Regions from separate parts of the Streptomyces sp. NPDC048504 genome, predicted to be linked through region 3. Evidence: riboswitches for the same ligand, from Rfam matches in the RefSeq annotation. Region 3 holds a riboswitch; each other region holds the start of a gene.

Region 1 (2,256 bases), on a different contig from region 3:
TTCCCGGCTCGGCCGATGAATTCGATGCGGGCGGGAGCGCGGGCGGGCGGGGCCTCCGACCGCCCCGCAACCGAGGCGTCAGTCCGCATTGGCCGTCTTCACGTTCCAGCGGTGTTCGACGTTGGCCAGGCGCCAGTAGGCGATGGCGCAGGCCCATACGACGACGAAGAGGCCGACGATGATGTAGCCGACGTTGTCGAGGTCGATGCCGGAGATCCAGTCGGTGATGCCGTCCTGGAGACCGAGGTTGTCGTGCAGGACGCTGACGAGTTCGATCGTGCCGATGACGAAGGCGACCGCGATCGACAGGCCGGTGATGGTGAGGTTGTAGTAGACCTTGCGGACCGGGTTGGAGAACGCCCAGTGGTAGGCGAAGTTCATGAAGCAGCCGTCGAGGGTGTCGAAGAGGCTCATGCCTGCGGCGAACAGCAGGGGCAGGCACAGGATCGCGTACCAGGGCAGGCCGGCGGCGGCGCCGGAGCCGGCCATGACCATCAGGGCGACCTCGGTGGCGGTGTCGAAGCCCAGGCCGAACAGGACGCCGACGGGGTACATCTGACCCGGCCGCGTGATGGACCTCGTCAGCCGGCCCAGGATCCGGTTCATGAAGCCGCGGTTGGCGAGGTGCTTCTCCAGCTCGTGCTCGTCGAACTGGCCTGCGCGCATGGCCTTGAAGACCCGGTAGATCCCGGTGAGGGCGACCAGGTTGAGGGCCGCGATCAGGTAGAGAAAGGTGCCGGAGACGGTGGTGCCGATCAGGCCGAGGGTCACACGGGAGTCGGAGTCCTCGTTGAGCAGGGTGCCGGTCACCTTTGCGCCGGCGGCGATGAGCGAGGCCATCGCGACCACGATCGTCGAGTGGCCCAGTGCGAACCAGAAGCCGACCGACACCGGACGCTTGCCGTCGGCCATGAGCTTGCGGGTGGTGTTGTCGATGGCCGCGATGTGGTCGGCGTCGAAGGCGTGCCGCATGCCGAGGGTGTAGGCGGTGATGCCGAGTCCCACGCCGAAGACCTGATGGCCGACGGTGTAGTGGTTCGGGGCGACCATGGCGATCAGAATCATGAAGGCCACGACGTGCAGGGCCGCGATGACGGCGAGCAGGGCGCCGGTGCGGAGCCAGTCCCGGCGTTCCCAGCGCAGTGGCTGCGCGGCCGGTGTCCCGGTGGCGGTGGTCGGCGGGGCGGGGTTTTCGGGCAGGGTCATGTTCGGGGCAGCCTCTCCAGCACCTCGTGGACGGGGTCGTCGTACGGTGCCGTGGCCGGTCTCCTGGCTGACGGGTCGAACGTCTGCGCCGCCCGGCCTTCCCGGGCGCGACATGCGCCCAGTGGCCGCCCGGTCCCGGGTGGGAGCGGGGATGGTGCGGAGACTTCCCGATCACAGTGGCGAGGGCCGCTCCGGACTCCCGTGCCCGAACCTGATCGGACACAGTGCACCGGTCTTCCCGAACACCACGGCCGGATCAGGCTAGGTGCGACACCTGGTCATCCACAAGTCTGCGCAATTGCGCAGGTGTTGTGCATCACGCGGGGGCAGGGGTGAGGATGGGTGCATGCATCTGGTTCCGGAGAGTCGCGCGCATCGCCGTGCGATCGATGAGCACACCGTCTGCGAGGCCATCGAGGGCATCGGCGATGCCGCCCGCGTCAACGAGTGGGCCGCCCGTTTCTCCCTGCTGGGCGAGCCGAACAGGCTGTCCGTGCTGCTGGCCGTGCACCGGGCCGGGCCCATCGCCGTATCGGATCTGTCGCTGGCCACGGGCATCAGCGACACGTCCGTCTCCCAGATCCTGCGCCTGCTACGGGCCTCGGGCACCGTCACCGCCGACAAGGACGGTCGCGTCGTCCGCTACCGGCTGACCGATCCCGGTATGGCGGCGCTGCTGGACTCCTCGCTTCCGCCGGAGCCTGCGGCCTGAGTCGTCTTCAACTGACCCGCGCCGACCACCCGTTCATCGAGCCGCCGTGCAGGTCGTACGGATGGTCGGCCGCAGTCCGTCTCATGGTGCGTTCGCGGCCCGCCGCCCGCCGCCCGCCGCCCGACGCCCGACGCCCGACGCCCGACGCCCAAGTGACCGTACTCACACGGCACCTTGGGAACTCACCCCTGCGCCGCTCCGACTCCTGTTGCGTCCATCCAGCAGGTCGGCGACCGCGTCCTTCGCTTCTCCTCTGCTGATGCGACCCCGCCGTGAATCGGATGACGGATGCCTAACGGCGTCCCGGAGTTGGGGGTTTCGTGATCGCCGCGAGCGGA
Region 2 (2,256 bases), on a different contig from region 3:
AGCACGAACGGGTCCGCCAGCGGATAGCGCAGCAGGGACTGCATGACGGCGCCGCACAGCGCGAGCCCGGCACCGCAGACGGCGGCGAGCAGCGTGCGGGGCATACGCAGGTTCCAGACGATGCCGTCCCGCAACGGAGCAAGGGCGCTTTCGCCACCGCCGAGGTGGGACGCGACCGACGCCCACACGTCGGCCGTGGAGATGTCGGCGGGCCCGATCGTCACCGCGAAGGCCACGGAGACCAGCAGCGCGACCAGCCCGCCGCCCGTCAACAACAGGGTGCGGACGGTCACTTGGCGAGTCCGAAGTCGCGCAGGCCGGCGGCGACCTGTTCGGTCCCTTCGACGGTGCGGATGGAGGGGTTCATCGCCTGTCCGCTGAGCAGGATGTACCGCTTCTTCTTGACGGCGGTGAGATTGCGGGTGGCGGCGTTGGTCTCCAGGAAGTGGATCTTCGCCTTGGCGGTCTCGGCGGTCTGCGACTTGCGGGTCAGATCGCCCAGGACGATGACGTCGGGGTCGCGGTCGGCGACGGTCTCCCAGTTGATCTGGGGCCACTCGTCGTGGGTGTCGGAGAAGGCGTTCTTTCCACCGACGGCGCGGGTGATGGCACCCGGGGCGCCGCAGCAGCCGGCCAGGTAAGGCGACTGGGAGTTCGCGAACCAGTACATGAGAGAGGTGTCCGAGGCGTCGAGGCCGGTGGTGGCCTTGGTCACCCGTGCCCTCAGCTGAGCCACGAGCTGGTCGCCGCGCGCCTTCACGCCCATCGCACGGGACAGGTCGCGTATCTCGCCGTAGACGCTGTCGAGGGTGAGCGGTGTGCTGCGCGAACCGTCGCCGCCGCTGTCGTTGTCCTTGCCCGCGCAGTCGGACGGCGAGACGTACGTCGGCACGCCCAGCTTCTCGAACTGTTCGCGGGTCGCGACCCCGCCCTTGCCGAGCGTCGAGACGAAGGACGCGGTGACGAAGTCGGGTTCGGCGTCGAGGACCTTCTCGAAGGAGGGCGCGTTGTCGGCGAGGCGCGGCACGGCCGCGTTCGCCTTCTCCAGGCCCTTCAGCACCGGGTCGGTCCAGGTGGCGGTGCCGGCGATGCGGCCGGCGAGGCCGAGGGAGAGCAGGATCTCGGTGGTGCCCTGGTTCAGGGAGACGACCCGCTCGGGGGCCGACTTCAACGTGATCTTGTGCCCGCAGTCGGTGAGGGTGAGCGGGAAGCCCGCGGCCGACTTCTCCGTCTCGCCGTCGGCACTGTCGCCGTCGGATCCACCGCACGCGGTGAGCAGCAGGGCGGGTGCGACGAGGAGGGCCGCAGTACGGCGGCGGAGCGGGACGGGGGCGGTACGGATCACGGGCATGCCTTGCCTGTCGGGGCTCGAACGCGGAGCCTGGCCTACGAACTCCCCCTCGCCGAGGGCGAGAAGGCGCCAGCAGGTCTTCGGACTCGGGTTCGTCCGGACGGGGCGCCTTCCCGGCGCGTCGCACACCGGCTCCTTCGGCCGGCCCGCGTCGCCCCAGTGGCGTCTATTGCCCCGCCCGTCCCCCTAACCGCTGCGCGTCAGTTCCGGATTCCCACCGGATTCCCTGGCCTCGGTTGTGGCACGACTGGCCCGCACAACGTATCAAGATCGCCCGTCGGCTCCCGCCACGGGGTGCGGTGCCGCGCCGAGCCGCGCGAAGCCCGGCGGCCCCATGGCCCAGCGCCTGCACCGCGGACTTTCCTCCGGTTCCGTCCAACCCCTGTGCGGCACGCTCCGCGCGGCGGATCGTGGAGGCCCCGACTCGCTCGCACGGAGGTCCAACGGCCATGCCCCAACTGATCGTTGTCGGTGTCGACGGTTCCGCGGACAGCCGCATCGCGGCCGACTGGGCAGCAGAGGAAGCCGAGTTGCGCGGACTCCCCCTGCGGGTCGTACACGTCTCGACACTCCCGGACGGCCAACTCCTCACCACCTGGCCCTACTTCCGCGAGCCCTCTCCCGACGCCCTCGTCACCTCCCTCACGAAGGACCACCCCGAACTCCGGGCCGACGTGGTCGCGTTCACCGGAGAGGCCGTGCCGGCGCTGCTCCCCCTGACCGCCGAGGCCGACTCCACGGTCCTCGGGCTGCGCGGTACGGGCGGTTTCGCGGGCCTTGCCCTCGGTTCCGTGGCCCACGGGGTCGCCGAGCGCTCCGATGGGCCGGTGGTACTGGTGCCGAGCGGGTTCGCCCGCAGTCGCCGAGGGCGGTCACCGTACGGCGTGACCCTGGGCGTCGATGGC
Region 3 (2,256 bases):
CCGGCTGCGGATGCGGGAGTACGACAGTCCGATGCCGCCGGCGTGCTTCGAGAGGCGGGCGACCTGGTGGTAGCGGTCGTAGATGGAGTCCAGCTCGTCCAGCGGGGAGTCGAGGAGGTAGCAGGACGACATCTGGGGGTGCCGGGTGCCGGAGTTGAAGAGCGTGGGGGAGGACGGGAGGTAGTCCAGGCGGCTCATCAGGCGGTAGAGCGCGGCGACTTCGTCCAGGGCGCGGGCGCTGTCGTCCTCGGCGAGGCCGGCCCCGACCCGGAGCATGAAGTGCTGGGGGGTCTCGATGACCTTGCGGGTGATCGGGTGCCGCAGGAGGTAACGGCTGTACAGGGTGCGCAGGCCGAAGTAGCCGAAGCGGTCGTCGCCCTCCGTGTCGATCAGCGCGTCGAGGCGGGCCGCGTGAAGCGTCACGAACTCGGCGGTGCGGTCCGCGATGAGGCCCTCGCGGTGGCCTACGGCGACGGACTCGGTGAACGTCGTGACGCCCTGGGAGGCGGCCTCGGCGGCGATGCTGATCGTCAGCAGCCGGGCGGCCAGCCGGGAGTAGACCGGGTCCTCGGAGATGAGGCCGGCGGCCGCCTCCGTCGCCAGCTCGCGCAGTTCCGCCACGTCCGCGTGCGCGGACCGGCCGCGCAACGTGGCGGCGGCGACCCGGCCGGGGTCGGCGTCGGGGAGGTCGGCGGTCAGCTCGGTCAGGGTCCGCAGGATCGCGGTACCGGGGCCGTCGGCGTCCTGAACGGCCGTTCCGGGAACGGCGGTTCCGGGTCCGGTCGTGGTCGCCGCGATCGCCTCGTTCGCCTGGGTCGCTGATGCCGGCTCTGCTGGCGCGATGGTCACGGTGGGGCTCTCCCTCGCTCGGCACGGGGCCTCGCCGAGGGCAGGCGGCAGTACACGAGCGCACGGGGCGTCGCGTCCACCGGCCCACTCCACGAGGCCCGGACGTCATGCGCCCTGGCCGGGTGGCCGGACGCGCGCCGTCGGCAGGTCCTCGGACTGACCATGCGTGCATATGCACGTAAGTACACCGTTGCGGGACAGTTCCGGATTCGCACCGGATTCCCCTGCGGCGACAGCGAGCATGAGCATACATCTTGTGCCGGGTTGTCGTGGCACCACCAGATGTTGTGTCGCGGCGGTTTCAGAGTGTCAGCTTGTAGGTGAGCAGAGTGAGATCGTCCAGGTGTGGCACGGGATTCCAGTCCCGGTCGGGTGTGCGGACGAAACCCAGGCGTTCGTAGATGCGGTGGGCTGCGTGCATGGAGCTCTGGGTCGACAGGACGATGGTTGTGCAGGCTTCTGTGGTTCGGGCGCGGGTGATGCAGGCACGTACCAGGGCCTCGCCGGCGCCTCGGCCGCGGGCCTCGCGGGACACGGCGAGCATCCTTATCTCGGCCTCTCCGGGTTTCGCGATGTCGGCCATCGGGCCGCCGGACGGGACGAAGGTCACTCCGCCGAGGATGTGGTCGTCGTTCAGAGCGACGAGTACGTCGGCTGCGGCGGCTCGCTTTGCTACGGCTCTCAACTCGTCGAGGTAGCTGTCGCTCTCGCCGAAGTCCAGGAGGCCGTCCTGGAGGTAGGCCTGTGCTGTGATCTCGCCGAGGGTCTCGTATTCGGTGGGGTTCGCTCGGCGGATGAGGATGTCCATGTGGGCCAGTGTGTACGAACAGCGGGCCGCCGAGGGGGTGCTCTCGGTGGCCCGCTGCGGGTTCGTCGTGGCTGGTCGCGCAGTTCCCCGCGCCCCTTGGGTTGGGCCACTCACCCAGTGCTAATGAGTCGCCCCTGCTGTTGCCGGAGGCAGCTCCACCTGTACCCCCGGGTCGCCCGCGTCCGCCGTGTAGTCGCCGGGGCTGGTCTCGTCGATGCCCTCCGGGGCCTTGAACGCCTTCAGGGCGAAGGTGAGGACCACCGTCACGACGACGTTCAGCACGAACGCCGTCAGGCCGATGTAGCCGATCTCGCCGATGCCGGGGATCTCCTTGGACGAGCCGCCGAAGTGGTCCTGGGTCGGGGAGGCGACGCCGTACGCGGCGAGGGTGCCGTAGATCATGCCGGCCGCCCAGCCGGCGAGGAGGGCCCAGCGGTGGAACCAGCGGGTGAAGAGGCCGCCTACCAGGGCCGGGAAGGTCTGGAGGATCCAGATGCCGCCCAGGAGCTGGAAGTTGATGGCGACCGTCTTGTCCATCGTCAGGACGAAGGCCAGGGCGCCTACCTTCACCAGGAGCGAGACGATCTTGGAGACCTTGG

The links. Region 3 has a riboswitch for cobalamin ahead of ACGFY9_RS41600 (ribonucleoside-diphosphate reductase subunit alpha). Riboswitches for the same ligand answer to the same signal wherever they lie in the genome.
Region 1: it holds a riboswitch for cobalamin, as region 3 does, so the genes downstream of both, ACGFY9_RS27505 (HoxN/HupN/NixA family nickel/cobalt transporter) here and ACGFY9_RS41600 (ribonucleoside-diphosphate reductase subunit alpha) in region 3, are expected to answer to the same signal.
Region 2: it holds a riboswitch for cobalamin, as region 3 does, so the genes downstream of both, ACGFY9_RS35485 (ABC transporter substrate-binding protein) here and ACGFY9_RS41600 (ribonucleoside-diphosphate reductase subunit alpha) in region 3, are expected to answer to the same signal.

The regions. Positions count from the first base shown of each region.
Region 1 covers NZ_JBICXA010000011.1:290,029-292,284, forward strand. The annotation lists gene ACGFY9_RS27505 (HoxN/HupN/NixA family nickel/cobalt transporter) at 79-1,206, opposite strand; cobalamin riboswitch at 1,242-1,471, opposite strand; gene ACGFY9_RS27510 (ArsR/SmtB family transcription factor) at 1,553-1,918, shown strand; gene ACGFY9_RS27515 (DUF5134 domain-containing protein) at 2,239-2,256, shown strand, end outside.
Region 2 covers NZ_JBICXA010000017.1:61,518-63,773, reverse strand. The annotation lists gene ACGFY9_RS35490 (FecCD family ABC transporter permease) at 1-293, opposite strand, end outside; gene ACGFY9_RS35485 (ABC transporter substrate-binding protein) at 290-1,351, opposite strand; cobalamin riboswitch at 1,405-1,618, opposite strand; gene ACGFY9_RS35480 (universal stress protein) at 1,801-2,256, shown strand, end outside.
Region 3 covers NZ_JBICXA010000022.1:20,222-22,477, reverse strand. The annotation lists gene ACGFY9_RS41600 (ribonucleoside-diphosphate reductase subunit alpha) at 1-798, opposite strand, end outside; cobalamin riboswitch at 974-1,128, opposite strand; gene ACGFY9_RS41595 (GNAT family N-acetyltransferase) at 1,151-1,657, opposite strand; gene mctP (monocarboxylate uptake permease MctP) at 1,778-2,256, opposite strand, start outside.